DNA from 3 places in the Aneurinibacillus baijiui genome. Region 3 is predicted to be linked to each of the others. Evidence: riboswitches for the same ligand, from Rfam matches in the RefSeq annotation. Region 3 holds a riboswitch; each other region holds the start of a gene.
What was found. Region 3 has a riboswitch for cyclic di-AMP ahead of AB3351_RS07245 (hypothetical protein). Riboswitches for the same ligand answer to the same signal wherever they lie in the genome.

Region 1 (9,977 bases), on a different contig from region 3:
TAAGGTAGGAGGCGTGTCGGTAATGAGTTCGATGGGAAGAAGCTCGATTTTGACAATGTCCTGTGGAATTTCAATGATCCGGGCCACTTCCTTAATCAGCATAGGGGCCATGTCCTGAAGCGATTGTTTACGGACCCCTTTAAAGCGTAAGATTGGCATACTGCTGTTCCTTTCATTCGCAGGAGAATCCCGCTGCGTTACATGTTCTTCTCTTCCATTATATCACTCTTTTATTCCCGGTGGTCTACACCATCTGCTACGATGAGAATGTCAACGTGCCGCGTGTATTTCATAATCCGGTTAACGATCGACCCTTTCGTAATTTCTTCCCAACGCGAACGGGCGGATTGTCCGAGCACGATCTGTGTGATCCCTTTTTCATTGGTGAAGTCGATAATGATCTGTTCAGGCTTGCGTCCGGCTGAGGCGCGGATGTGAAACTCCGCATGCAGGTCTTTTGCGATATCCTCCAATACCCGCATTTGTTTCCTGGTACACGTATCCATTTTTTGCACGGGAACAAGGGGAATGTTTAAGATGTAGAGCTGGCATTTCAAACGGCTTGCGATGCGCCATCCTCGGCGGATGAGACGCTCCGCATTCGGTCGGTAATTGACGCAGACAAGGATTTTTTCATTGGCACCCTTCATGCCGTCAATGCCTTTTTCCTGCTTGTAAGATTCTAATCGTTCATCCACATCATCAGCGACTTCTCGGAGGGCAATTTCCCGCAAGGCATTTAGATTGCCGGGACGAAAAAAGTTGTTCAGCGATTGTTCAATTTTTTCCGGCTTATAAATGAGCCCTGACGTAAGGCGCTCTCGCAGCTTTTCGGGTGAGGTGTCAATAAGCTGAATTTCATTTGCCTTATCAAGCATCCAATCCGGTACGCGCTCCCGTACCTTAATCCCTGTGAGTTGTTCCACTGTATCATTTAAGCTCTCAAGGTGCTGGATATTCATAGCTGTAATCACGTTAATGCCAGCCCTGACGAGTGCCATGACATCTTCATATCGTTTTTTGTGGGTGGAGCCAGGAACATTCGTATGGGCCAATTCATCGACAATCACATAAGATGGACGTCGAGCAAGCAAGCCCTCAAGGTCCATCTCTTCGAATTCTTTTTCTTTATATACAACTTTTTTTAATGGGAAAATCGGCAGCTTCCCAATCTGTGTGGCCGTTTCCACTCGGCCGTGTGTCTCGATTAGGCCAATGACAATATCGATGCCTTTCTCGAGCATTTCGTTGCCTTCTTTAAGCATCATGTAGGTCTTACCTACGCCGGGAGCAGCGCCGATAAAAATTTTCAAATAGCCGTGCTGTTCTTTTTCAATCATTTGTAAGAAATCTTCCGGCGTCTTTTTTTTGCCTTCCTGACGCATAGCCTAAACCTCCAAAAGCCGCAGGCTGAGTGCAGCCTGCGGCTTGTTTTCTATTGTTTGCCCTGCTTTTGCAGAGCGATATTCAAGTGTAGTACATTCACACGCGGCTCACCGAAAATACCTAGCTGCCTGCCCTCAGTATGTTCGTCAACGAGTGCCGCAAGCGCTTGAGTGCTCATGCCGGTAGCCTTAGCAATGCGTGGAATCTGCGCTTTGGCCGCTTCCGGTGAGAGATGCGGATCGAAGCCGGATGCGGACGTTGTCAGCAGATCGGCAGGAATATTTCCGGATAGGGCCGCGTTTTCTTTACTTGCAGTCTTGGCTGCTTCTTGTATTCCCTTGATATAGTCTTCAGAAGCTACAGCGATATTGGTAGCTGCCGAAGCGGTCGGGTCGTAGGATGCGGCGGACAGGCGTGGATGGAACAATCCTTGTGATGTAAATTCTTGGGCCAACAGCTCTGAACCCACTGCCTTTCCATCCTTTTCAACAATGCTTCCCTGTGCCTGGTGTGGGAATATAACTTGTGCAATGCCGGTGGTAAGAAGCGGATAGAACAGGCCGCATATAAGCATCAGCACGATAGATGAGCGTAGGGCGACAAGTAATGACTTCATCATCTTCTCCTCATTTCCTTTTGTCGAATTATATAAAGACGGTTATGATCATATCGATGAGTTTGATCCCGATGAACGGAACCACTACACCACCAAGGCCGTAGATGAATAGATTTCGGCCCAGCAGGCGGTTGGCGCTCATCGGCTTGTATTTGGCACCTTTCATCGCAATTGGAATGAGCAGAGGAATGATCACTGCATTAAAGAGCAGCGCCGATAAAATAGCGGATTGCGGCGATGCGAGATGCATGATGTTCAGTGCGTCTAATTGCGGCAGAGCGAGAATGAACAGCGCCGGAATGATGGCAAAGTATTTGGCGATGTCATTAGCGATGGAGAACGTGGTCAGCGTGCCGCGCGTAATGAGCAACTGCTTGCCGATTTCGATAACCGACAGCAGCTTCGTCGGATCGGAATCAAGGTCAATCATATTGGCCGCTTCCTTCGCCGCCATCGTACCGGAATTCATCGCAAGTCCTACATCCGCTTGAGCAAGCGCTGGGGCATCATTCGTGCCGTCCCCGGTCATTGCCACCAATTTACCCTGAGCCTGTTCGCGCTTGATGGCTTCGATTTTATCTTCTGGTTTTGCTTCAGCGATATATTCATCTACACCGGCTTCTTGAGCGATGGTCGCAGCGGTGAGTGGATTATCACCTGTACACATGACGGTTTTGATACCCATTGCCCGAAGCTCAGCGAAGCGTTCCTTTAATCCCGGTTTGACAGTATCTTTCAAATGAATCAAACCAATAATTCGGTTATTCACCGCTACAGCCAGCGGTGTACCACCTGCCTTGGCGATGCGTGCAGCCTTTTCTTCAAGATCCATAGGGACACTTCCGCTTTGTGCGCTTATATACGATTTGATGGCATCTACGGCCCCTTTTCGAATGCGGGTTCCGTCGGGTAGATCAAGCCCGGACATGCGGGTCTCTGCGGTAAAGTCGATCACCTCAGCCTGGCTGTAGTTCGGCTCGCCCCAATCGCTCCCAAGACGATTCGCCAAATCAACAATGGAGCGCCCCTCAGGCGTTTCGTCTTTGACGGATGATTGCAGTGCGGCAAACGTAATGTCCCGCTCGGACAGGCCGCTTACTGGGATGAATTCGGCTGCCATGCGATTTCCGAATGTGATGGTGCCAGTTTTATCAAGGATCATTGTGTCAATGTCGCCAGCCGCTTCCACAGCTTTTCCTGACATGGCCAATACATTGAATTGTGTCACGCGATTCATACCGGCAATGCCAATCGCGGACAATAAGCCGCCGATTGTCGTCGGAATGAGGCAGACAAGCAAAGCGATTAACGTCGCAACATCAAGCTGTACATGTAGGTAGTTAGCCAATGGTACAAGCGTAATAATGACGATAAGAAAGATAAGGGTCAGCACAGCAAGCAGTGTGGTCAGTGCGATTTCATTCGGTGTCTTCTGACGCGAAGCGCCTTCGACAAGTGAGATCATGCGATCAAGGAACGATTCACCGGGGTCCGTCGTCACTTTTACGATAATATAGTCGGAGACGACGCGTGTACCGCCGGTAACAGAAGAAAAATCGCCGCCGGCTTCCTTAATCACCGGGGCGGATTCCCCAGTGATGGCCGATTCGTCAATGGAGGCGAGACCCTCGATGATTTCGCCGTCCGAAGGGATCAAATCTCCGGTATCAACTCGGACGATGTCTCCTTTGCGAAGCTCGGTCGATGCTACTTCCTTGGTGCTGCCATCTTTTTGCAGCAACTTAGCCATCGTATCTGCTTTGGTTTTGCGCAGCGTATCCGCCTGTGCCTTGCCTCGGCCTTCCGCCAATGCTTCCGCAAAATTAGCAAACAGCACAGTAAACAAGAGAATGAGAAAAACGGAAACATTGTACCCGCGGCTTACCGTGCTTGCACCGAATGCATCCGGTGCAAACGAAAGAATGAGCGTAATGAATGTACCCACTTCGACGATAAACATGACAGGGTTTTTGATCATCACAAATGGATGTAACTTTTTAAATGAGTCAACGATTGCCTGCGTGACAAGCTCACTTGTGAGCATTTTTTTCTGCTTACTCCCCATATAGCATCCTCCTTATTTCCACATGCTCAAATGTTCTGCGATCGGCCCGAGCGCAAGAGCAGGGAAGAAGGTAAGTGCGCCGATCACAAGAATCATTACCAACAGAATAAACGTAAACAGTGCTGAATCGGTCCGAAATGTCCCGGCTGTTGCCGGAACCAGACGCTTGGCGGCCAGTGAGCCTGCAATCGCCAGCAGAGCCACGATCGAGATGTAGCGACCAAACAGCATGACAAGCCCGATTGCCATATTGTAAAAGTTCGTATTCGCACTAAGACCTGCAAATGCCGATCCGTTATTTGCGGCTCCAGATGTAAAAGCATACAGCACTTCAGAGATGCCGTGCGAGCCGGGGTTAAGGATTGAGGCCATGGATTCAGGCCGCAGGAACGCGATAGCGGTCGGCACCAGAATAATGACCGGATGAGCGAGCAGTGCGATGGAAGCCAGCTTGATTTCCTTGCCTTCGATTTTCTTGCCAAGAAATTCTGGCGTACGACCGACCATTAATCCGCAGATAAAGACCGTCAGAATAACGTACAGCAATCCGTTTAATAGGCCGACACCGTCACCGCCAAAGACGTTGTTAAGCATCATCTGAGCAAGTGGCACCAGCCCGCCCAGCGGTGTAAGAGAGTCATGCATGTTGTTGACAGATCCCGTTGTGGCCGCTGTCGTTACCGTCGTGAACAGCGCGGATTGGGAATAACCAAATCGTACCTCCTTGCCTTCCATGTTGCCGGAGATGCCTAGTGCATCCAGGGCCGGTGTCCCTTTGTATTCCGAAAGAAAGACGACAGAGAGCATCATAAGAAACAGGATTGCCATGGTGGCGAATACCGTCCAACCCTGGCGCTTGTTTTTGATCATGACACCAAAGGCATAGACGAGAGCTGTCGGTACAAGCATCATGCAGAGAATATGCACCAGATTGGTCAGCGGCGTCGGATTCTCGAACGGATGGGAGGCGTTCATACCGAAGTAGCCCCCGCCGTTTGTTCCGATATGCTTAATGGATTCAAGCGAAGCGACCGGGCCGCGTGTGATCGTCTGCTGTGCACCTTCGATGGTTGTTGTTGTCTGGGCGCTATCGAGTGTTTGTGGCGCTCCCTGAAATACGAGAAATAGGGCCACGATTAGGGAAAGCGGAAGAAACACACGGAACAGCGAGCGAACCAGATCCACATAGAAGTTTCCAAGATGTATCTGGCGTGCGCTGATTCCGCGAATGAAGGCGATTGCCACGACCAGACCGGTCGCTGCCGATGTAAACATCGGGAATGTGATCGCAAGCATTTGCGATAGATACGAAAGCCCATTCTCACCGCTGTAGGCCTGCCAGTTTGTGTTGGTAATAAACGAAGCGGCGGTATTAAAGGCAAGCGCGCTTGGCATATTGTCGATGCCGTCTGGATTAAGCGGCAGGTACTTCTGCAGGCGAAGTACGGCATACATCAGCAGCACCATAACGAAGTTAGAGAGCAGCATCGCAGTTACATACTGTTTCCAGTTCATTGTCTCGGTCTCACGAACACCCATCACGCGATAGAAGAGGCGTTCGATGGGACCGAATATTCGGTCTAGCGTTGTTTTTTCATAATCAAATACGCGAACGAGATAGCTGCCTGCCGGTTTTACCAGCAGGATGATCAGAAGCAGTGTAGCAGCTACCTGAAGAATTCCTGTACTCATTGGCGAGCCTCCTAAATATAAAGACATCACATTAAAATTTTTCTGGTTTGATAAGAACAAAGCATAAGTACAAAATCATAGCCAAAGCAATCAGCAGGATCATGCCCACTTCATTCACCTCCTTCATGTACGGTCACAGAATTCTGTAAAACCGATGAAAAGTAAAAATGACAATATGAATACTCCGATGATCACAACATCATTAAACATAACGAAAGCCCCCTTTCTCCTACATATCCGCAAAAAAAATAGACCGATGCCGCTTTTATCCGATGAACCGCATAGGGAAAGAGAGCCAGGGGACGAGCGCTGTGCAGTCAATCCAAGAAAAGGATCAACGAAACACCAACGCTTGCCGGCCTAATGGCTTGCTTGCGGTTATCTGTCGGAGAAAAAGCGTCACCGGTCTACGGAATGCCTGCCCATCACCCCGGGTGCGGGCCTACACTCTGTCCACCTGTTCTTCTTCATCAAAACAGTGCTATGAAATTATGGCAAAACAAAAAGACCTGCAAGTATCTTGAAGGGGTTCTTTGTTTCCGTAATGCGGCAACAAAAAAACCTCCTCAAATAGGCGGTCTTTAGACCTCCCTCGCTTTAGCCGACGAAGTTAGCTGACGGGTAGGATGGCGAAAGAGTAACTCTCATCCCTCCTTACAAGTGTAAGGATTAACCCCAAAAGATTGGGTCCTCCGCTTCCGAGTGATTCGGAACTAGGCCAGATATGCAGTTGCTGTATGTGCTTTATTATACGAGCAGAAGAATTAAAAAATAAAACGGGAAATACGAAGGAAAATCCACTTTTTTTAGACAATAGTGGATAAGTAAGCGGTAAAATTAAACATATTCACACGCAATCTCTTTTTCTCTTTCAATTTCTCGTGTTTACTTGTATGTGTAGTAAGGAGTGATGGTATTGGAGCGAGTTGTCTTCACAAATGTACGTAATAAAATGTTAGTCGGACACTTATATCCGGCAGAATCAAGATCAATCATTATCATGGCTCATGGATTCATGTCAGATAAAATATCAAGAGGACGGTTTGAGCGGCTGGCAGCATCATTTAACCATGCCGGTTATGCTGCGCTTGCCTTTGATTTCAGCGGCTGCGGTGAAAGCGAGGACGAGATCATCACAGCAGAGAAGCAGGTGGATGATTTGCGAGCGGCGATGCACTTTGTCAAAGGAAGAGGATATGAGAGGATTGCACTATATGGACATAGTCTCGGCAGCTTAATCTGTCTTCGAGGTTATACGCGAGATATCGTAACCATGGTATTATCCGGCGCCTTAACCGACGCAATGCAGTACGAGTGGGATGACTATTTTACAAAAGAACAAATGTATGAATTAGAAAAGTACGGCTTGATTACGGTACACAGGGAAGAAGGGGTGCGAAGAATCATTAGGCTTGATCAGCAAATGCTTCATGATTTTGCGAAGATTGACCAGGCATCCCTCTTGCAGCCGATTGCGTGTCCGGTATTGCTGATCCATGGCAATCATGAGAGCGATGCAGAAGAGAAGCTACTGCTGGAGCGGTCAAGTCGTGCGCTTATGTATTTGCCAAAAAACTCTGAGTTGATGGTCATAGAAGGGGCTGCACACAGCTTTATCGAACACATGGATGAGCTAGAACAAGCTGCTTGTGCATGGTATAACACGCATATGAAAAAATAAGATAAAGAGCGTAAAATCGAGAAAAAATAAGAATAGAGAAGATATAATTTGATAAAGCCTGTTATATTTTAAAATTTATTCCTTTACAAAAGATTCAAGCCGGACGTAAGATGATTTCAACTTCAGCTAACTGAATAAAAATTTCCAGCTTGATCGCTGAGTCCCAATAGGGAGCGGGGGAACCAATCGCGGCGCATAGTACAGCCAGTGCCGTATGGGGTGAATCTCGGGAGACCGAGTAGGGCGACTCTCACGTCCGAATCCGTCAGCTAACCTCGTAAGCGTGTAGAGAGAGGAGGGTGTTGTTGTGATACCATGACAGCTTCTTTGCTGTGCTTAGCAAAAGCCGCATGAAGAGACCTCTTCGTACGGCTTTTTTGTACTTCAAATAAAGATAAAAACAAAGGAGTTTTGGAAGAGAATGGCGCAGTCAAGCAAAAGCAAAATGGAAGCAGCAATCAGTGAAGCCTATATTAAATTCTTGCGCGAAATTCTCGGCAAAGGGCCGAAAGAAACAAAAACATATATTATTAAAGACATGGTTATGATCCGGCTCAAGGAAGTGCTGACCCAGGAGGAGAAGGCGCTGGTGTGCATCGAGAGCGGGAAGCCGCTTGTTAAAGAGATGCGGCGGATTCTGCGTGAATCCAACAGTGAAAAGACGAAAGTGATCATCTCCGGTATTACCGGATGTCAGGTCATCTCCAGCCACAGCGATATTAGCACGAAGCTAGGAGAGCAGATCGAAGTATTTATTCTTGATTGTGATCTAGAAAAGGAATTGAGAATAAAAGAGGTTGGATAGATTCATCAGGAAGACTGAACACAGGGATCGGACAAAGCGCCCGGTGTTACGTATACCTGCGGACTCTTGTGGGATTCCGATGCCGATTGATTATCGATTGGTATGGGGATCGTGTGAGAGACCGCAGGTTTTTTGTTTCATCATGAAATATCGATGATATAAAAGGAGAGAAAAGGATGAATAGGGCTATCGTGGGTCGCCATGAATATGTGCTTGTCTGTACGTCGAACCGGGGTGGTGAAGTATTTCTACGGAAGCTGCAGGATGTAGGTCAGCCGTTTTTAGCACTGGTGCATGAAGAAGAGGACGAAGCGTATTTCCGGGCATGCGGATATGAATCGATCATCAGGGTAAGAGATATCAACGTAGGGAGCCTGCTGCCGCTATCTTGTAACGCCCAACAAAAAACGGCTCAGCACACTTTACTATAGCTTAGGCGCCAGTCACGTAATCTATAGTGATACAGGAAAAGTTTCTTTTTTAATCCTGCAATAAAACGACAGCTCCTATCGTTTCTTTGCCCGTTTCGTATTTATTTTTGCGGAATGGGCATTTTTTTGTGAAAAAAGCGAACGCGATCCTTCTTTCGTGCCAATATAGAGGTGTAGAGCGTAAGGAGGAATGACGGATGGAGGAACAAAACGAATACCGCACACTCATCGCACGCACGCTTATAGGAGAACGTGAAGCATATGGTGAGTTATATGAAAAAACAATTGACCGCGTCTATAAAGCCGTCCACTTCCTGATTGAGGATAAATCTGATGTGGAGGATGTGATACAGGATATTTATATTCAACTATACCGCTCACTGGTTGGCTTTGATCAGACACGCTCTTTTCTTCCGTGGTTGATGGGGATTGTCATGCGTCAGGTAAGCGCCTATCGAAGGAAGAGATGGATGCGGTTTCGCATCGCCAAAAAAGCAGAACTACAGCCGCAGCCAATGGAAAGTGATTTCACAAACGATGTGATTAATAAGCTGGCCAACAAGCACTTGCGTACCGCGATTGATCTGCTGCCCTATAAGTTGAAGCAGGTGATTATCCTTCGTTATCTACATGATCATTCACAGGAAGAGATCGCTATTATCCTGGATATACCGATAGGGACCGTAAAATCAAGGATTAACGCCGCGTTAAAAAAGCTGCGGCAGAAACAGGAAAATGAACAAATTTTATTGCGAAGGGTGGAGAATATTCATGAATCCCGATAACTGCCTGCAGAAAATCATGCATGAAAGAGCAGAGGGTATTGTTCCGCCCCCTGAATTAAAAGAAAAAGTAATGAACAATATTGTATTCAGCAAAGGAGAGAAAAAAATGAAGAAACGCATGGTAGCGGGCATTTTAGCCGCAGCCCTACTTATTCCGACGAGTGCATTTGCGTACCAATCCTTACTGGCCGATGAGTTATATGGTTCGTTTGAGAATGTGAAGAAGCATGCTGCAAGCATAACAATGGAAGGGTACATGCTGTTTAATGCGAAGCTGTCCCAGGCAAAGGGAGAACTGGGAGCAGAAGAGTATGCAGAGTTTAAACGCTTCCTTAAAGTAATCAGCACAGCTAAAGTCAACTATGGGGATCCATACGGGAATATTGACTACGATCGCATCGGTGAGGTGAAAAAAGAGGAGATCAAGCAGGCACTGCTGGCTGTGCTGCCGTATTTTGATAAGTTAAATGGTAAAAAATCGAGCCGGGATGTACTGACAGCGCAGGAATATGAGCG
Region 2 (9,977 bases), on a different contig from region 3:
CATACCAGCAGCAACGGATCGAAGTCCCATACGCGCAATGTCCTGGCGGCGATCCGGTGCCAGCCCTCCCAGTCCGCCAAGCAGAATCGCCATCGAGGATAAATTGGCAAATCCGCATAAGGCAAAGCTGACAATCGCGACTGTTTTTGGTGATAAATTCTGAATTTGCGGAGCAAAATCGCTATACGCTACAAACTCATTCAACACAAGCTTCTGTCCAATAAAGCTGCCCGCTTTTACCGCCTCCTCCCACGGCACCCCTACAGCAAATGCCAACGGCGCAAAAATAAACCCGAGAATTTGCTGCAAAGACAAACCCGGATAATTAAACAGGCTGCCGATTGCTCCAAGAATGCCGTTTACGAGCGCAATCAAGGCGATAAAAGCAAGCAGCATAGCGCCGACGTTCAACGCAAGCGTCAAGCCTACGCTTGCCCCACGTGCCGCCGCATCAATTACATTAACCGATTCCGTATCGTCGTCCATCTTAAACTCAAGTCGACTGCCCGGAGCGCTCTCCGCTTCCTCCGTCTCCGGTACGAACAGCTTCGCCATAACAAGGCCTGCAGGAGCCGCCATAAAGCTTGCAGCAAGCAAATACTCCAACGGTACGCCAAGAAGCGAATAACCGATCAGCACTGAGCCGGCAACGGAAGCCAACCCACCGGTCATAACCGCAAATAATTCTGATTTGGTCATCGTAGCGATATACGGACGCACCACAAGCGGCGCTTCTGTCTGCCCAACAAAAATATTCGCGGCCGCGGACATCGATTCAGCCTTGCTTGTCCCAAGCATCCAGGACAACGCTCCGCCGATCACCTTAATGATCGCCTGCATGATCCGCAGGTAATACAGAACAGAGATGAGAGAGGAGAAGAAAATAATTACTGTCAGTACTTGAAAGGCGAATACAAAGCTAATCCCCGACTCCTTTATATAGAGTCCGCCAAAAAGAAACTGCACCCCTTCATTGGCATAATTCGTAATCTCTGTTACCGCCAAAGTTAATCGCTGCAGTCCTGCCTTTCCTGCTTCCCATTTCAATACGATAAATGCAAAAACTAACTGAATTGCTAATCCGCCTAGGATAGGCCGCCACGAAATGGCTTTTCGGTTCGTCGAAAACAAGAAAGCAATCGCAAATATTACAAGGATTCCAAAAAAGCCCCACAAAATATTCACATTCTCTCACCTCATCACATTAATGTAGACAACATCCGTTCTCTACCATCGCGTTCTGGGATTAGCAGCTACATTCATTCATTTACCCTGCCTCACATCTTTTCATACCCATTTTAAAAGTCATTTCCCCTTTTTATTCTCTCTGAACTGCACGTACTACAAAAAAAAGACCACTGCTAATAGAGCAGTGGCAATATAGGGGGAGAAAGAGAGAGAAAAAAATTCTCATGCTAGTATTATTACTATTCCCGAATCTTTTTTTTCTTAAACATATTCCCGCCTATTTTTTTATTTCTTTTTCCTCTGTATTCGCCTGAATCGGTGGAATAATGGAAGGAGGAATCACCCCTGGCACTTCGCTGCCGGTCGGCCTTCCTTCCCCATCATAGTAGAACTGCGGTACATTCCCCACAATAAGCGCGTTAGAGATTGGGTATTCTGCTTCTACCAAGGCAGGCTCCGTCGAAAAGGGAATGACGATTTTGACCTTCGTCTGCACAATCATCACTACGGTAATTAGCACCATATTAATGCCTGCCTCCTGCATCTTGATATCCATTTCTACATGCACATTGCCGAATGGAACAAGCGTCAAGGGGAGATCTGGACCCATACGCGCAAGCAAGTTGCTGTGCAGAGCCTGCCCAATAGGCAGCGTCTGCGGCATAGCTTCAAGGTCATTTAAAGCATGTGACACATTTTCAATTGCATCGAGCACGATTCGTGAATATTCATTTCCGTTAAAAAGCGCGGCTTGCACTCTTCCCTGGCTATCTTCTTTTAGCTCTACCAGGTTCTTAAAGCTAACTTCTTTGATCAGCTTTTTGCTAATTGCTTCATGGATCGCTTTCGTCGCTATCTGATCCGCCCGAACGCGAGCAATTTCATGAAGAACAGGCTCGATATTTTTCTCCACATAATAAAAAGTTTGAAAGGTAAGGCCTAAAAAGATAAGCAAGGAGATGAGAAACATAAACTTTGAAGGAATAGGCGCCCGCGTTGAGCGATTGCGCAATCTTCTCCGCTTCATACCGCCACCCCCTGCTTGTAATATATGCCCAAGGGTGAAGGGCTAACACTGAACATGCGTAAAAAGCCCGCCAGCAGTTCTGCCGACGGGCTTTGAGTTTGACTACTATTCGTTTCTATTAATAGCTGCGACGGCGCATTCCTTTAAGCAGCAAGCTTGCGATAAACACAAGCACGACTGCACCGATAATGGCTGGAACGATGGCAAATCCGCCTACCACCGGACCAAAGTCGCCAAGAAGAGCAGAACCGATCCATGCACCGATGAATCCGGCAATAATGTTTCCGATAATGCCGCCTGGCACGTCACTTCCGACAATGGCTCCAGCCAACCAACCGATAATACCTCCAACAATTAATGCCCATAGAAAACTCATACTGTGTATCCCTCCAGATGTCTTTATCGTAATGCAAAATTGCTTATGCTTTGTAATACCCCGCCTTTTTTTTCTTGACACATTTTCGTCATATAACAAAATAAAAGTAAGAATCTGGTTTCATCATGGACGAATGGTGGAAAAAAATAAAAACCCCCAACCGAATGAATTCGGTTGAGAGTTAATAGCGTAGGTCTGTATGTATCTTACTATCTATTTATTTCGTAACACGCTTGGCTCCCACATAACGGGAACCCCAATAATACTTATCGTTGATGTTACTGATGGAAACACCTTGGCTGCTAGAGGAATGAATGAATCGGCCTCCACCTAAATACATACCTGCATGTGTAATAGGAGCACGACGGGACGTCTTAAAGAACACCAAATCTCCAGTACGCAGCTGTGAGCGGGAAACCGTCTGCCCTCTCTGATACATTGCGTTTGCCGTACGCGGTAACGTAATCTTCTCGCTCTTATATACATAGTTTAAGAATCCAGAGCAATCAAAACCGCTTTTTGTCGTTCCGCCCCATTTGTATGGAGTTCCTAATACACTTACTGCTTTGGATACAAGAGACTCATTGGCTGCAGAAGCCACTCCTGTTCCAGCAGGCACAAAGAGGCTGCTTATCGCAACTGCACCTGCCATTGCAACTGTCATGATCGTCTTTTTTACCATCGTCTAGTGTTACTCCCTTCATGCCTACGAGGTTAGTTGACGGGTTAAGAGGATAAGGTCTCTTTTCGTATGTACACGAATACACCCCAGAAGTAAATCGTCCCCCGCTTCACATAATGTGAATTCGGCAAGTAAACTTTTTCTATTAATTGGCCACCTCTACAATAGTAATCATTCTCTATGTTTCTATCTCTTTCCAACAACAACGGTTTAAGTTTATCGAATTCTATCGAAAAAGAGAAGATTTTTAAGAAATTGTTCACATTTCAGACACAATTAGGTGAATTTTTTTGCAACCCGAAAAAATAATCTTTCTTTTTACGATTTGGATATAACTTCTAAAAGCCAGGATGCATCCATCCTGGCTTTATTTATCCGTAAATAATATGCGCCGTTCCTCCCATGCTGTTTCATGATACGCACGCGCAATCCCTTCCTGCCTAATCTTCTCCTTGGAGACATTTTTATACGGAATTGTGATCTCCCATATATCCGCAAACGGAAAAGGCCGCAGCGCTACCGTCTGAGCATTTGCCCAATGAGCCATCACTTTCTTACCTGCTGCAAAAGCGAATGCCTGCGGGAAACCGTTCCGGAACCAGCTGATTTCTTCTTCTTTTGCTACGCCGGGTTCCTGCATACAAACATACAAGGAAAGGTTATCGCAAAATTGAAGAAGATCAAATTGAAAATCCAGCGCCTCTTTTTCTGCTTGATTGAGGGAGAACTGTGCAAGAAGCCGACGCTGCCTCTCCCGCTCCTTATCCACATATGCCAGCGCTGCCTCTTCAGACGTACCATCAAAAAAAGATACATAGTGCATGCTGCACAAAAGTGCCGCATACGGACTCTCCTTCTCGATTTCGTCTACACCTTTTTTGTAAAAAGGGAGCTTGGGTACCAAAGGAAAATCTACAAATGTATACGGCTTCCTCTCAGCATCATACCAAAATGGCGTATCGTCTACATCTATCCAACCCCGATCATGCTGACTGATTCCGTAGATAACCTCCTCACGTTTTTCTTTTCCAATAAAATAATCATCCTTCCAGTGTCCAGCCATCCCTCCAGAAGCGAGCGCGTGATCATGCTGTGTGAACATGACAAAGCTATATTCCCGTTCATATGCGATCATATTCTCTCTCCTTTGCTTTTACTCTGTTATGTTACCTTCTCTTTACCCATATTTTTTTCATTCGCACGCTGCCGCAGCCACCACTGTAAAAGGGGCGGAACGAGGAACATGACAAAAAACACCCGAAAGAGCTGATATCCGCTCACCATCGATAGATCAGCATGCACCATACTCGCCGTTACACCCATCTCGGCAATTCCGCCCGGTGCAGTGCTTAAAAAAGCTGTCGTCAATGTCATCGGTGTCCACAATGTAAGCAAAAATGCGAGCAGAAGGGAAAAAAGAACAAGAATGATACTGCTAAGCACCGTATATATACTTAAAGCCTGCATGTTTGTAATCGACTGCGGCTTCATCTGTAAGCCGATATGGACTCCAATCGCAAATTGAGACAGCAGAACAAAGGCCGAAGGAAGAGGAGGGGCTTCTCCGCCGATAGCAACCAATACGATCGCAGTACTCAGCAGCGGCCCTGTCAAAGCGCCCGCAGGAAGACCAAGGCGCGGTCCTCCCCACATGCCAAGCAGCGCAATACCGGCATAGAGAAAATACTGCTCCCATGAAGCGGAGAAGCCGACTGCTCCTGCCGCCGTCCCTCCCCCGTCTCCGCTAGAAACCATCGGCTGCTCAAGACCATGCACCGTAAGAAACGGCACCAGAAAAATAACGGCCATGACGCGAACTGTCTGCATAAAGGCTACCATGGTCTCATCGACTGCTTCCGCCTCCTCACTTAGGATAAGCATTTGTGAGAGTCCGCCGGGTACACTGCCAAAAATCCCTGTCGCAATATCCGCTCCAAGACGCTTGGCAATGATCATGCCGAGCGACAGACTGATCCCGACCGTAAGCGCCGTTGAGATCAGCATGAATGGAAGCTGCTGGAGGATCTGCAAGGCCGTCTCCCGCGTAAACGAAGCACCCAGCATGTATCCTAAAAGAAGAAGGGCCGTCTGACGAAATGAATACGGCCATACAAGCGAACGACCGGTTAGCAAGCGCCAGATCGTTACAGATGCTACCGGACCAAGAATCCACGGAAGCGGTACGTGAAGCAGCAAAAACAGCAAAGCACCCACAATACCTACACCCGCAGTCTCTAACGCAGCCGCATGTTTTTTTATCGTTTCCATTTAGCTTCTCTCCTTTACCTCTTCCCTCATCCTACTCCCTTCCTTAATCTGCCGCAAATAAAAAACCCCCGCTCCGGTAAGAAGCGGGGATGATGTTACACTATTTAGCAAAGATGTGCTTGCCGATCTTTTTAATCTGCTGCCGTGTCCAAATCCATTTGGATGTAGCAATATCGGGGTTGAAGTAATAAAGTGACCGATCAGTCGGATCGACTCCTCGAAGCGCTTCACGCGCTGCACGATACGCCTGTTTATTCGGCGTCAGGGCATATTGACCGTCAGAGACAGCCGTGAATGCGCCCGGCTGAAAAATCACCTCTTGCATCGTCTTTGGGAACTCTTCTGATTGCAGACGGTTTAATACTACCGCACCTACAGCAACTTGTCCTTCAAACGATTCACCGCGCGCTTCCCCGTGGATAACCCGAGCGAGCTTATCTACATCTTCTTTTTTTATCGTCGATTTCTTTATTTTGGCCAGTGTGTTTGGCCCAGCTACTCCATCTACCGCTAGACCATGCTCACGCTGAAAAGCCTGTACCGCTTTTTCAGTCAATGTGCCGTAATAGCCGGTTGACGCTACAGAAAGATATCCTTGGGTACCCAATTGAAATTGTAAATCCCAGACATCGCTGTTTTTCATGCCTTTCTTTAACATTGGTGCCGCTCCTGCATGAGCATACGTCGGTCCTGCTGTAGTTCCTAGCATAAGAGCGGACAGGAGCAGCGGTACTACGATTCTCTTCTTCATCTTGGCGTGACCTCCTCTTTCTCCTTCCCCACATTATAGGGAGAGCCCACTGGGCATTCAATACACAAAAAGTCGTAACTATATGGAAAAAAGAGAGAGAATATGGAGGTTTCAGCAAGTTTCAAAAGAAAAGAAGCAAAAACGTAGGAAACGATTCCCACAAGCCTTCCTGTCGATTCGTATATATAGGCTGCATATGAAAAAAGAGAGAGGTGCATCCCCTCCTCTCTTCTGCGGCTTTTATTTTATATGATGACGATCCATTGTAAAGCCAGATAGCGCCTGCTCTTCTTCTTGAAACACACGTTCAAGCTGCGATGCCACACTGCGAATCTCATCCTGTGCATATACTTCCTTACGAAGCGTGACAAAATGGGACAGACCATACAGGTTAGCATAGAGCGGAAGACGGCGCGCATTGGCGTTAAGCACTACATACGGCGCAATGCCGCTGAGCCCTGCACCCACAAGTTCATTATATAATTGATGGGATTGATCGCGCATGCTCAGTAGAATATCGAAGATCCGCTCTGCTTCTGGTATGTCAGACGCTTCTGCTGCTTCAGACGGGATGATCAACCCATAGTAAGTATCCGGTAGCTGCAAAGAAAAATCGAAGGCCCGATGCCGGATGATCTGATGATGGCATCCTTGAGAACATGTAATGGCAACCGGCTTACCAAAGGCGCGCATCACCGTTGGAAGTTCGCTGAATCGATTCATTTCCGTCATATCACCTAGCACAATATCCCTTGCATGGGTACAGGAAAGACCAACTGCATCCTCTACTTCAACAAACGGGCCATTGTACACGGGAAGGATATCCACATGGGATGTACGTCGCTTATAAAACTCGGCTGTATAAGAACGCAAATACGGAGTCGCTTCTGTATCACGAAGCAGGGACGGCAATACTTCCGCTGTATGTGCTCTAATTTTTGCTGCGGTCTCAACCACTTCTTGGCTATAGCCTTCATGGGCGAGCATTTCCGCTATCGCATCCGAGATGGCCCGCGCATTCCCTGTTACGGCTACATTAGACTTCGCAGCAAGCGGCAGCACATTACGCGCCTTCTCGTATGCCAGCTTTTCGATATCACCGTCTTTTCTATCTGGATTCCTCTTTTTGATGACATCAACAAACAGCGGAATAAGCTCTTCGTATTTTTCAAAGCATTCTTCTCCAAAACGAATATAGCGCTCTTTAAGCGTTGGATGGTCATCGAGCTCTTTTGGAATGACAAAGGCCTGCGATTTCTGATTCTGCATGTTAAACTCAGTAAACGATAACCATTTTGCAGCTTGGACGGTTTCTAATACCTCAGTAAACCAACGAGAGACACCTTCAATACAGAATTGAGCCACGGCATGCTCCCTGATACTCGGGTGACCATACCTAGCCTCCCACTCCTTCATGAATCCACCGGAATAGACTGCGGACTGCTTCCACATGGAGATCATATCTACATCCGGCAGCTGCAATGTGTCTTCTTTGATCAAATCATACAAGCTCTCACGGAAGCTATACGGACTCCGACTCACCTTGGCAAAAACAGTGCCTACTACTTCTGTTGGTATATTTTTAATTGCATATACGTTATCTTCAGTACTGGTTACACAATTCTCCAATCTCATTCCCTGCTCCACCCCATTCATCTATTCCGCTATAAAATCGGCTCACACTGTACGATGGTTATGTTGAGCTCTTTGGAAAGGTCCATTTCGTAATACGGGACAGGCTTGCTTCCATCTTCACGCTTAATGATGCGCACTACAGGTCGTCCCGGTAGATTCCGATTATAATCAACAACAATGCCGACGGCTCCCGTATTCAGTGTAACTGTTAAGCCAATCGGATAAATAGCAACCGTCTTACGGAACGCTTCAACAATCTTCGGCTCAAAATGAGTGCCTGTACCGGCAAAAATAATTTCCATAGCATCATGCGGTAGCATAGCATTACGATATACCCGATTGGTTGTCAGCGCATCAAATACATCACACACGGAGAGCAGACGCGCATACTTATGGATTTCGTCACCTTGCAAAGCTCTCGGATAACCTGTCCCATCAAGTCTCTCATGATGTTGGTACGCACAATGCGCCGCCAGCAACGGGATACCTTGCTGGTGACGCAAGTAGTTAAATCCGTATTCTGCATGCTGCTTTACGGTAGAGAACTCCTCATCGGTAAGACGGCCAGGCTTATACAGAATCTCCTCGGGAATCATCAGCTTCCCAATGTCATGCAGCATAGCTCCGATGCCAAGTTCCAACAATTCCTTATCCGTATATCCAAGTTCAAGACCGACCGCTGCAGCATAGATCGCAACATTAAGCGAATGAGCATACACATAATGATCCTGAATGTACATATCACTTAATAGTCCTATCGCTTTTCGGTTGTTTTTCAAATCGGCCAAAATCAATTCAAACACATTGCGGAAAGCAGCCGTTGTAGCGGGAGAGAGGCGCGCTTTCCACTTTTTCTCGGCATGAATGATTTCTGAGAATCCCTGATAAATAACCTTCATCGCCATTTGTCTGGTTTCTTGTGAAATAGTTTCTTCGATTTCTATATCTTCCGTCGCTTCATCCCGTATATATATCGTGTTGATTCCCTTTTGCTTTAAACGCTCAATCATACTATCTGTTAGCGTCATATCTGTATTAAGCAAAATTGTTCCCTGATCCGTACAAATCGGCTGTGCCAATACCATACCCGCTTGACAGCGTTCAATGGAGATTAATCGCATACCTCGTTAACTCCTTATTTACCTAGTCTCTTTTTCTCATTATACATACCGTCCTCTAGGAAATATATCGTATAATCTACCTAAAAAAAAGAGCTTTCCATTGGAAAGCTACAGCATAGCAATAATTGCATCTTTACCTTTCATCCCCGGCACGATACCTATTTCCTCCGCTGCGATCGTGACAGACTCTAGCGGTGCTTCGAGCAGTTGTTCAATCGTTCGCACACCCAGCGCTCTTCCGGCAATAATCCCGCGGTCTGCAAGACGTTCATTTAATAACCCTACATCAAGCGCCCCACACATAATATAGCCTCTCTCTGTCGTAACCATCAGTAAATTTGTTTTCGGCAATGCAACCGAAACAGCCGTTACTTGATGACCATCAAGCACAAGCGGTTTCACCTCGACCATGCTCTACGTCCTCCCTATGCCTTATTCCTTTCCCTCTACACTATGTAAGAGGCCAAGTTTCTGTGACATCTTAATGGTATCGCTGCTGGCGAACTGTCTCCGGCCGCACATTTCTTGCGCCCTCCTCCGCCATTTTCACTCGCAGCATCTCCATTAGATACAAGCCAAGCATCTGATACATCTCGTTTTCATTCATCTCTTCGATCCACTGCATCAGCTCTTCTTTTCCCTGACCATGCAGAAGACTCATCACGATGGCTGTCACATCTTCTTCGTCGCCTGTTAATTTATCTCGATACAAATTGTAAATCTCATTGACTAGTTTCATGAAACATACGTACCCCTTTCACATCTATAATGCTCATGCGGTCTCTCTACTATCTTCCGCTTTATAATACATGCCAGTGTCTACATGCAGCATCCTGTACTGCCTGCTCGTTCTGCAGTTGCTTACCTAATACATCACGTAAGAATTCCGGTAAATAAAACATTGTTTCTGTCCCCTGTTTAAATATAGG
Region 3 (9,977 bases):
GAATTGTTTTGATTACGATACACTAGTGCAGCTCGAAAACACTCTTGATCAAATCCGCTTTGATAAAGAAATTCGAGCTGTTATTTTCACGGGTGCAGGTGAGCGGTCGTTCAGTTCGGGGGCGGATCTAAAAGAACGGCGTACAATGAGCGAAGAAGATGTGCGCAAGTTTATTCATAAAATTCGTTCGGTATTTGATATGGTAGAAGAGCTTCCACAACCAACGATTGCGGCAATTAACGGCTTTTGTTTCGGCGGCGGCTTTGAGCTTGCGCTTGCCTGTGATTTTCGCTACGCTGTCGACTCGGCAAAGCTTGGTATGACAGAAGTAAGCTGGGCGATTATTCCGGGGGCGGGTGGGACGCAGCGCCTGCCGCGCTTGATCGGAAAAGGAAAGGCAAAGGAACTTATTCTGACGGCACGAAAAATTGATGCGACTACAGCAGAACAGCTCGGAATCCTAAATGGGGTAGCATCGCGTGAAGAATTGCTGCCAAAGTGCCGGGAGCTAGCTGAAGAAATTATGCAGAACGGACCGCTAGCTGTCATTCAGGCGAAGTATGCGATCAATTATGGTATGGAAGTTGATGTAAAGACCGGTCTTAAAATCGAAACAAAAGCATATGAAGTTATCATTCCGACACAGGACCGTATAGAAGCGCTGAATGCATTCAGCGAAAAGCGTAAGCCTGAGTTTAAAGGAGAATAAATAAAGCAAGAGGCGTGTATATCCCGAGGACATACACGCCTTTTGCCATTAGTTTGCCTAGAATGCGACAAGACCCATATTTTTACGTACTCTGTCCATTGTTTTAGCGGCAATAGCGTGTGCCTGTTCCGCTCCATTTTTTAAGATATCAACAAGTTCTGGGCTTTCCATCCAGCGCGTATACTCATCTTGAATCGGTGTAAGTGCATTGACAACGACTTCGGCCAGATCTTTTTTGAAATCGCCATATCCTCGTCCTTCATAACGCTGTACAATCGTATCGATTGATTCGCCAGAGCATGCTGCATAAATAGTGAGCAGGTTGCTGACAGCCGGTTTATTCTGTTTATCGTAGCGCACGACGCCTTCTGAATCAGTGACAGCTCGTTTGATTTTCTTCGCAATCACATTTGGTTCATCTAACAGAGCAATATAGCTTCCGGCAGTTGGATTGCTCTTGCTCATTTTTTTCGTTGGATCATCGAGCGACATAATGCGACCGCCGAATTCTTGGATCATCGGTTCTGGAATTACGAATGTTTCTCCATACTTCTTATTGAAACGCATTGCCATATCCCTTGTGAATTCTAAGTGCTGCTTCTGGTCTTCTCCTACAGGAACGTGCGTTGTATTATAGAGAAGGATATCGGCAGCCATCAGCGCAGGATAGGTAAGAAGAGCGCCGGTAACGACTTCTTTGCCCGCCGACTTATCTTTATATTGTGTCATGCGTTCTAATTCCCCGATGTATCCCGTACACTGCATTAACCATCCAAGCTCTGCATGCTCAGGTACTTGCGATTGGATGAATAAAATCGATTTTTGCGGGTCGATTCCAATGCTTAAATACATGGCGGCTAACTGCATCGTATAGTCATGCAGTTCTTTGGCTTCTTTAGGCACGGTAAGCGAGTGAAGGTTAACGATTGAGTAGATGCAGTTTCCTTCTGTCTGTAGGTCAACAAAGCGCTTCATGGCGCCAATGTAGTTGCCTAATGTGAAATTTCCGCTAGGTTGTACACCAGAAAAGATCTGTTTCATATGTACATCACTCCTTCTATGTAAAAATAAATAAAAAAGACCCCACATCCGCAAGGGACGAGGAGCCGTGGTACCACCCTAATTAACCGGCATATGCAGCCAGTTCACTTCATTCCCGTATAACGGAGGGAGACCCGCCGCTGTCTACTAGTGCTGCTTCATTCGTTCGACAGGGAGCTCAGAAGTCCATTCAGTCGGGGAGTGCGTACCGGGCTTCCACCATCCCCGGCTCTCTATTACGTCTCGTTCCGCTTACTTCTCTTCATCATTGCCTATTGTATTCAAGGTAAGAATAATCATAATATAAAACACTATTGCATTTCAAGTGTTCACATAACATCGTGTTTATGAAGTTCTTCATAAATGCGTGGAACCAATTCTCGCGCAAAAAGCTTTTTTTCTGATATAGGAGAAGTGGGGTCACAATTTTGGAGATAACCATAAATAAAGCCTTCGAGTTGTTCATAGCTTGGTGGCCAAGAAGAAAACCAGCGTTTCACCTGCAGTAGGATGTCGGCTTGCAGCGAGTTGACCGTTTTATTATACATGCTGCACCTCATTTCTGAAATTTAGGTTATCTTCTCTATATACCCAAAAAACAAAACACCTCCCCAAACTTTTTTGGTGAGGTGCTATTTAGTGTATTGTTTCATTGACGTTTCCTATCTTTATTCTATTATGCAGGGTAGTTATCGTGATTCGTATGGCACTCTTCACACTCCGTTTTATACGATTCAGCTTGCTCAGATATTACAGATCCGCAACGAGCACATGTTTTCTTCGGAAGGTTGTTATAGAACTCAGATACTGGAATCATAGTTGACGCCTCCTTTTTTTATAATTGTAATATAACAGCATTCAATAATCAACTATCTGTTGTAATATAAATAAAAACATTTTTAGATACATGCTCTATTATTCTTCTTTATACATCCTTATTCTTCTCTTTTTATTATTTTTTCATTACTTTATTTATTTCTTCATTTTTATAAAGTTAATGAAATGATTCTTTTGTCTGTTGTATTACACACAATGTAAAAAAGCTTTGCCCATGAGAGGCAAAGCTTTTTTATGGTTTGTTTATAGTTACATTCGGGCAGGCGGCTGTCCGGATCGTGAGGAAGGCTGTGCCACTGCTTTTTGTTGGCGTAACTTATTAACACCTTGATAAAGGCTGAAGCCAGCGGCTGCAAGTTCAGAAATTTTGTCCGCCCAGCTAGTATCTTTCTTCACCATCTTTTCTTGGACGGTTTCTGAGGCAATTGTCAAGCCGCGTCCGATTGAATCTACAGCTTCAAAGCTGCTGTCAAGCTTATCCATTTTCACTGCAATATCGCTTGAAATGCGGTTCATCTCTCCTAAAGAGACATCGACACTTGCCATAAGGCGGTCAACATTACCTTGAACGTGCTGAACCGTCTCATCCGCATGTTTTACAAGTGGAATTAAATTACGGAAGAATAGCACCATGTATACGGTGAGCACAGCTACAGCGATTGCTATAACGATGACCGCGATTGTAATTGCTAACTCCATTACTGTCACCTCTTTTATTTAAGTTATTTATTTGTGTATTACCGCCAATTATAAAAAAATAAACACCCCGGCCTGTGTTGGACGGGGTGTACATGATTTATTTCGTTACGGTAATGATCTTGTTGTAGTGGCCGGGATGTGAATGATCCGGTTCACACAGTACAACAACATTCTCTTCGCTCTCAAGAACGGAGTTAACTTCAAGTGTTCCAATGCTTTGTGTGTTGATATCGAGACAAAAGTGTAGGCATTGATGTTTGTTGCCCATGATCTCCGCAGATACTTTCTTTAAAATTCCTTTGATCTCTTTTTTCTCCTGGTTTGTCTCTACGGTCACCGTTACTTTCTTTCCTGTCAGCCCCACTAAACACTTTCTTGCATCCTTTTGCAGTTCTTCAAGCGTTTTTGGCTTGCCTTCTTTTCTCAGTACACTCCTAAAAAAACTAACCATAATTCCTCTCCTTAATTTTGCCTGCGAGGTTAGCTGACGGATTCGGACATAAGGTTGGATGCCCTACACCAGAGGTGATTCACCCCTATTACGTGGGTCCCCCGCTCCAATTGGATTCGGCATTTGAATCATGATTGAATCATAATAAGGCACATCGATGTGAATTGTCAATTAGATTTTTAGCGTATAGGAGATACGTGCTTTCGACGCTTTCCCTTTGTTCGTTTTACTATTACAATAGGATAGGAAAACAAGGGGAACATGACGAATAGGTAGGAAAAGGCAACAGGAGGAGTTAATCATGGTACGACAATTCCTACGCAGAATGTTTGCGGGACGGAAAAACAATGAAGAACGTGAAACGATAACAGATGAGCATGAAGCCGAATGGACGGACGAAGTATGGGAGTTAGATGAAGAAGCAGGAAGAGAGTCTGCCGCTAAAGAAAATCCGTATGCAGCCAACCATGTAAGGAATGAGGAGCAAGCAGAGCCGCGTCTATATACGGTTACCCGCGATAAAATTGAACATCATAACTATAAGCAGATAAAGCGACTGGTTGAAGACATATTGGAAGAAGCCGAACAGGGGTATTGTCACAGGGGATGCCTACAACTTCGGCTTTCGCCGGAACTTCTAGAAGAGACGGACGAATTCTTCGGCAAGCGAATCGGAAAATATATCGAAGGGGCCGAACGGGAGACATATGATGCGACCGCTTTTTTTGATTGGACAGATGAAGAGACGGCGCGCATTTACCGCACATATACCCTACCTTCGTATCCAGAGAAGCAGCAGTCGTTTGTTCAGAGTCGCCTGGTGATGATTTATGATACGTGCGAAGCTTTGAATTGGGATGCCCGTCGGATTGCGGGAGCATTTGCTGAAGCGATCGAATGGCCGCTTGGAGAGGAAGATTTAGTAACGTTTGAACGCTGGTTGGCTACCATGTCGCAGCGATTGGCAGAGGAAGGGTACGAAACTGATGATGAAGAAGCGGCTGAGGAATATATAGAAGAAGATTTTTCTTATATTACGCCTGTCCAGATATCGCGTGAGGAAGTTGAGCGTGAAGATATTACGAAGCTTGTAGCTTTCTTCGATGGTATTTTATCTGATGGCGCGAAAATCCGGGAGAAAAAAGGTGGATTGGTATTTTCTTTTTACGGGTTTTCAGGTGAACTTGAAGATGTAATGCAGGATGAAGCTGTAAATGCCTGGGCCAGCCGCCTGGTTGAACAATACCCGTATGTCTTTTATTTCTTAAATGACGAGTACGTGCCAATGACACAGTTCGTTACTTCCATGGTGGTAACTGCACACATGGAAGGGGATCAAGTAGTCTATAATGAACAAGAGTTGGAAGAATTCATCCAGTTCATTCGTGGTGCACTCTCCCAACTGGCTGAGCGAAGCGGAGAGAGTCCATATCAGGTAATTAATGAATTTGAACAGAAGCTATTCCAGTCATAAAAGCTGGCGCCTACATTACTATGAATAGTAAGGACGAGATAGTATGGAAGAAAATAAGCAAGCGCAATTACAGAAAGAGACGCATAAGAGAGTAATCGAGGAACTAGAACGCTCGCTTCCGGAAGGCTGGAGGGTGGAGGGCAACAAAAGCGACCTTGAGCAGATAAGGATTCTCCACAGTCAGCTTGGTGAAGGCGATATGGCTGTCAAGTTGACTCCGTTGTTTGCTAAAGTGGAGCAATATGAATCAGATAAAGAGAAGTGGCTTGCAGAATTTACAGAGAAGGTTGTGCGTACTATCCGTGAAGCCGCACAAAAGCACAGGTTGGTCGGTCAGGAGCACAGACTCTATCCGGTGCTGCGCCACCCTTCTTTTACATCCGCAGAAAAAAACAAGGCGCTTGTATGGCGCGCACATACAGCCGAGAGTATCGTATTGTATGCTCTTGATTTGGAAGCAAGCTATACACTCATCAGCAAGGAGATGCTTGCTGAAGCAAATATGACAGAGGCAGCGCTCCATGAAAAGGCACTAGATAATTTACGACGACTAGAAAGTACGCCAAAGCAGGATAAGGTTGGCGATAATATTTTTTATTTCTTTAATGCAGAAGATAGCTATAGTGCCAGCCGAGTATTGAATGAGGATCTTCTTCTGTGGATGCGACAGAAGGTGAGCGGCAAGATGGGAGTCGCGCTCCCGCATCAAGATGTGTTGATTGTTGCGGATTTAGCGGACGCCAAGGGCGCATATATGCTAGCTCAGCTTACGGTTGACTTTTCTATGCGTGCAAGCGTTCCGATTTCCCCGATTCCGTTTATGTACGAGGATGGGGGGCTAGAGCCGTATATGGTAATGAAGAATCCGAAATCAAGACATAAATATCCAAGTCATGGCGGAAGGAAGAAGCGTCCGCCTGAGCAATAAACATCAAGAAGAGGGCCGACATGGGATCATGTCGGTTTTTGTTATTTTATATCGAAAGAATATTCTGTATTTTATCAAAAATAATATTTATTTTGTTAACGTTTTCATATATAGTAAGTGGTGGATTTAGATTATTAAATTAAAGGAGGCTTTTGTTCATGCAGCTAGCTTCTCCATCATTACACCCAAATGTTGAAAAATTCCTCAAGGAACCGAAAAAAATACTTGTCAATGGCCAGTGGATTGAAGCAGCGAGCGGTAAGACGTTTGCAACAATCAACCCAGCTACGAAGGAAGTATTATGTCAGGTCGCTGAAGGCGGCGCAGAGGATATTGACAAAGCGGTAAAAGCAGCGAGAGCAGCGCTAAATGGCTCATGGAGCAAAGTCAGTCCATCGCAGCGTGGACAGCTTTTGTACCGTCTGGCCGATCTAATTGAACAAAATGCGGAAGAGTTGGCACAGCTTGAGACATTAGACAACGGAAAACCAATTCGGGAGACAAGCAATGCAGATGTGCCATTGACTGTTGACCATTTCCGTTATTATGCGGGCTGGGCCACAAAGATTTACGGTCAGACAATTCCTGTATCTATACCGAATTATTTTAACTATACAAAACGTGAACCTGTTGGGGTCGTTGGACAGATTATTCCGTGGAACTTCCCGCTCTTGATGGCGGCGTGGAAGCTCGGTGCAGCGCTTGCATGCGGCAATACAGTTGTATTAAAGCCGGCAGAGCAGACGCCGCTTAGCGCGCTTCGCCTTGGTGAATTGATTATGGAAGCAGGCTTCCCGGAAGGTGTTGTAAATATCGTCACAGGTTTTGGCGAAGAGGCGGGTCAGCCGCTTGTCGAGCATTACGATGTAGACAAAATCGCATTTACCGGATCGACGGAAGTCGGACGCCTGATTATGCAGAAAGCAGCCGGAACACTCAAGAAAATATCGCTTGAGTTGGGCGGTAAGTCACCGAATATTATCCTGCCGGATGCGGATATGTCACGGGCAATTCCAGGTGCTTTGAGTGGTATTTTCTTTAACCAAGGACAGGTGTGCTGCGCAGGCTCTCGCTTGTATGTACACAAAAAGGTATATGACAATGTATTGAGTGATATGGTATCACACGCACAAAAAATCAAAGTCGGCAATGGGTTACTACCGGATACAGAAATGGGGCCGTTAGTCTCAGCCGAACAACATAGCCGGGTAACGGATTATATTGATATCGGTCGCAAAGAGGGCGCTCAGATGATCTCAGCCGTCCGTGAAGAAGATGCGCTGAATCAAGGATATTTTGTCACACCAACCGTTTTCTCTGATGTTTCCGATGAGATGACGATTGCTCAGGAAGAGATTTTTGGACCGGTATTAGCGGCCATGCCGTTTGAAGATATGGATGATTTGATTGAACGAGCTAATCGTACTACGTACGGACTTGCAGCGGGAGTATGGACACAAAACCTCTCCAATGCCCACAAGTTAGCCGAGCGCATTCGTGCAGGTACAGTATGGGTAAACTGCTATAATGTATTCGATGCGGCTTCTCCGTTCGGTGGATACAAACAAAGCGGAATTGGACGTGAGATGGGCAGCTATGCACTAGAACTGTACACAGAAGTAAAAAGTGTATGGGTCAATACCCGCTAAAAACATAGAATACATGGCGGAATGAGAAACAGAGGCAGTGCTCCTCTGTTTCTTTTTTTTACCTATAAAACTCTTGATCTTACATCTTAATATAGACATGCGTATGACCTGAAAAGTTGTTAGATTATTTGCAAAAATACTGTTAATATCGTAAATATTGTGTTAGACTGCAATAAATGGTATACAATATACTCTTTTCGAGAGGAGGAACGTGGATGAAAGTTTGTAAATAGGATAGGCAAATAAGAGAAGAAAAGCCTAATTAAAAGTAAGCGGTTTCAAAAGGGGCAATTAGACAAGGAGGGGTATGAATGGACTGGGATTTAGCTCATATTATTTATGCGTTGGGAGCTGTAACCGTCGTATTGGCGATGTTATTCCGTAAAGGCGTTATTATTCCTTCACTTGTAACTACATTCTTACTTGGCTGGGCATATAAGGGAGGTTTCGGGGAAGGCATCGTAGCAGGGTTGGTCACCATCTACAATGCTAATATTATGGCGGCAAAGGAGCTATTTAGCATTATACTGCTGATTGCATTTATGGTAGGAATGCTGAATGCATTAAAGGAAATAGGAGCCGATCATAAAATGATTGCCCCCATTCAAAAGATTATTGTAAATGGGCATTCTGCATATTGGATCTTATTTGCTGCAACCGCCCTGTTATCTACGGCATTCTGGCCTACACCGGCAGTTCCGCTCGTTGCGGCAGTGCTAATTCCGGTAGCGCTACGTGCTGGGCTTCCGCCAATGGCAGTAGCAATTTCTATTACACTTGCAGGTCAAGGGATGGCACTTGCAGGAGATGCATTGATGCGCGTGGCTCCTGCGCTTTCGGCTAAAGCGGCTGGTGCACCGCAAATAGCGGAAGCTGTCTGGCTGAAATCGATTGTGTTGACATTAGTGGTAGGAGGCGTTGCAAGCTTAATCTCATACGTTAGCATCGCCAAAACAATTAAGAAGCCAGTAGAGACGCCGCTAGAAGAGTCAGAGGGTGAGCAGGAGAAAACGTATTACCAAGAAGGTGAAGCGGAGGCAGCGGCTACTTTAGAATTTATGCCGCAGAAAGAATCAGGCAAGCTCGCTTCTTTTTTTGCTGTATTTACGATTGTGATGTTTTTGCTTGATATTGTAGCGATGAGTATTTTCGATATTAAAGGCGGTGACGCAGGAGCGTTAGTCGGCGGTACGGCAGCAATCGTTATGCTGGTGGCTACGATTGCGAAGCATAAGGGAGAGGCGTTTGAAGAGATTGGAGAGCGCTTAACAGAAGGCTTCGGCTTTGCAATCAAGATTATGGGCTCTATTATTCCGATAGCTGCTTTCTTCTTTCTTGGAGGTCAGGAGCATTCTGCTGCCGTGTTCGGTGAGGGAGCGCCAGGGTTTCTCTTCGACATCGTAGAGAGTGCACAAGCCTATATTCCGAGCAATGAAGCTGTTGCCGCATTTGGCGTATTGCTTGTCGGTATTCTGTGTGGGATTGACGGCTCAGGCTTTGCTGGTCTTCCCATTACAGGGGCACTTGCAGGGGCTCTGTCACATGGGACGGGTATCGATACTTCTATGCTTGCAGCTGTAGGTCAGATGGGCTCCATCTGGTCAGGAGGCGGTACATTTATCGCCTGGTCGTCACTGGTAGCCGTTGCTGCATTTGTGGGGGTCTCCCCGATTGAGCTGGCCAGGAGAAACTTCCTGCCTGTTATGACAGGACTCATTATTGCAACCGTGCTTGCGGTTATAATCTGGTAGCGTAAAATGACGAGCAAAAAGCCGTTGACGCGGAGAGGTTATACCGCACTGTCAACGGCTTTTATCGGCTTCTTTACAGAAAAAGTGGTTGCGTTATATAAGGCTGAAGCAATGGTTTTAGCCATGCTGCGCACAGACTTTTCATTTGCGGTTTGCAGCATCATATAATTATAAGGTCCAACTGTATTTACAATTCCCTTGATATGAACGTCTCCTATTTGCGGCAGCTGTTTTTTCAAGCTGTTGCCGGGGAAGAGCGGTCCATCGACCAGTTGAATATAGCCGATATGATGAAGATGTCCTAGTGATGCATCGATAGCAACAACAAATGGGCGATCATATGTCTGATGAATTTCTTCCATAATCTCCGGGAGGTTCAATGCATGCACCGGTTCTTTAATTGTGCCGTAGATGTGTGCATGCTTCAGCTCGCTATCC

Region 1: it holds a riboswitch for cyclic di-AMP, as region 3 does, so the genes downstream of both, AB3351_RS21210 (Na-translocating system protein MpsC family protein) here and AB3351_RS07245 (hypothetical protein) in region 3, are expected to answer to the same signal.
Region 2: it holds a riboswitch for cyclic di-AMP, as region 3 does, so the genes downstream of both, AB3351_RS15645 (C40 family peptidase) here and AB3351_RS07245 (hypothetical protein) in region 3, are expected to answer to the same signal.

The regions. Positions count from the first base shown of each region.
Region 1 is NZ_JBFTXJ020000017.1:41,171-51,147, forward strand. It holds gene AB3351_RS21175 (DUF1904 family protein) at 1-159, opposite strand, end outside; gene AB3351_RS21180 (universal stress protein) at 231-1,385, opposite strand; gene kdpC (potassium-transporting ATPase subunit KdpC) at 1,436-2,005, opposite strand; gene kdpB (potassium-transporting ATPase subunit KdpB) at 2,031-4,067, opposite strand; gene kdpA (potassium-transporting ATPase subunit KdpA) at 4,080-5,759, opposite strand; gene AB3351_RS21200 (potassium-transporting ATPase subunit F) at 5,791-5,886, opposite strand; cyclic di-AMP (ydaO/yuaA leader) riboswitch at 6,344-6,489, opposite strand; gene AB3351_RS21205 (alpha/beta hydrolase) at 6,676-7,440, shown strand; cyclic di-AMP (ydaO/yuaA leader) riboswitch at 7,585-7,740, shown strand; gene AB3351_RS21210 (Na-translocating system protein MpsC family protein) at 7,862-8,245, shown strand; gene AB3351_RS21215 (hypothetical protein) at 8,422-8,676, shown strand; gene AB3351_RS21220 (sigma-70 family RNA polymerase sigma factor) at 8,874-9,461, shown strand; gene AB3351_RS21225 (DUF3600 domain-containing protein) at 9,448-9,977, shown strand, end outside.
Region 2 is NZ_JBFTXJ020000008.1:117,642-127,618, forward strand. It holds gene AB3351_RS15630 (NupC/NupG family nucleoside CNT transporter) at 1-1,185, opposite strand, end outside; gene yunB (sporulation protein YunB) at 1,466-2,215, opposite strand; gene AB3351_RS15640 (GlsB/YeaQ/YmgE family stress response membrane protein) at 2,334-2,591, opposite strand; gene AB3351_RS15645 (C40 family peptidase) at 2,809-3,273, opposite strand; cyclic di-AMP (ydaO/yuaA leader) riboswitch at 3,281-3,413, opposite strand; gene AB3351_RS15650 (DUF3891 family protein) at 3,641-4,408, opposite strand; gene AB3351_RS15655 (AbrB family transcriptional regulator) at 4,435-5,541, opposite strand; gene AB3351_RS15660 (cell wall hydrolase) at 5,642-6,292, opposite strand; gene AB3351_RS15665 (FAD-dependent thymidylate synthase) at 6,533-7,927, opposite strand; gene AB3351_RS15670 (HD-GYP domain-containing protein) at 7,957-9,048, opposite strand; gene AB3351_RS15675 (YunC family protein) at 9,157-9,459, opposite strand; gene AB3351_RS15680 (DUF6154 family protein) at 9,530-9,787, opposite strand; gene AB3351_RS15685 (bifunctional metallophosphatase/5'-nucleotidase) at 9,849-9,977, opposite strand, start outside.
Region 3 is NZ_JBFTXJ020000003.1:168,695-178,671, forward strand. It holds gene AB3351_RS07220 (enoyl-CoA hydratase-related protein) at 1-709, shown strand, start outside; gene trpS (tryptophan--tRNA ligase) at 767-1,750, opposite strand; T-box leader at 1,801-2,028, opposite strand; gene AB3351_RS07230 (hypothetical protein) at 2,080-2,298, opposite strand; gene yhfH (protein YhfH) at 2,427-2,567, opposite strand; gene AB3351_RS07240 (DUF948 domain-containing protein) at 2,837-3,286, opposite strand; gene AB3351_RS07245 (hypothetical protein) at 3,384-3,737, opposite strand; cyclic di-AMP (ydaO/yuaA leader) riboswitch at 3,741-3,869, opposite strand; gene AB3351_RS07250 (hypothetical protein) at 4,039-5,211, shown strand; gene AB3351_RS07255 (DUF1444 family protein) at 5,255-6,139, shown strand; gene AB3351_RS07260 (aldehyde dehydrogenase family protein) at 6,298-7,788, shown strand; gene AB3351_RS07265 (hypothetical protein) at 8,100-9,539, shown strand; gene yyaC (spore protease YyaC) at 9,578-9,977, opposite strand, start outside.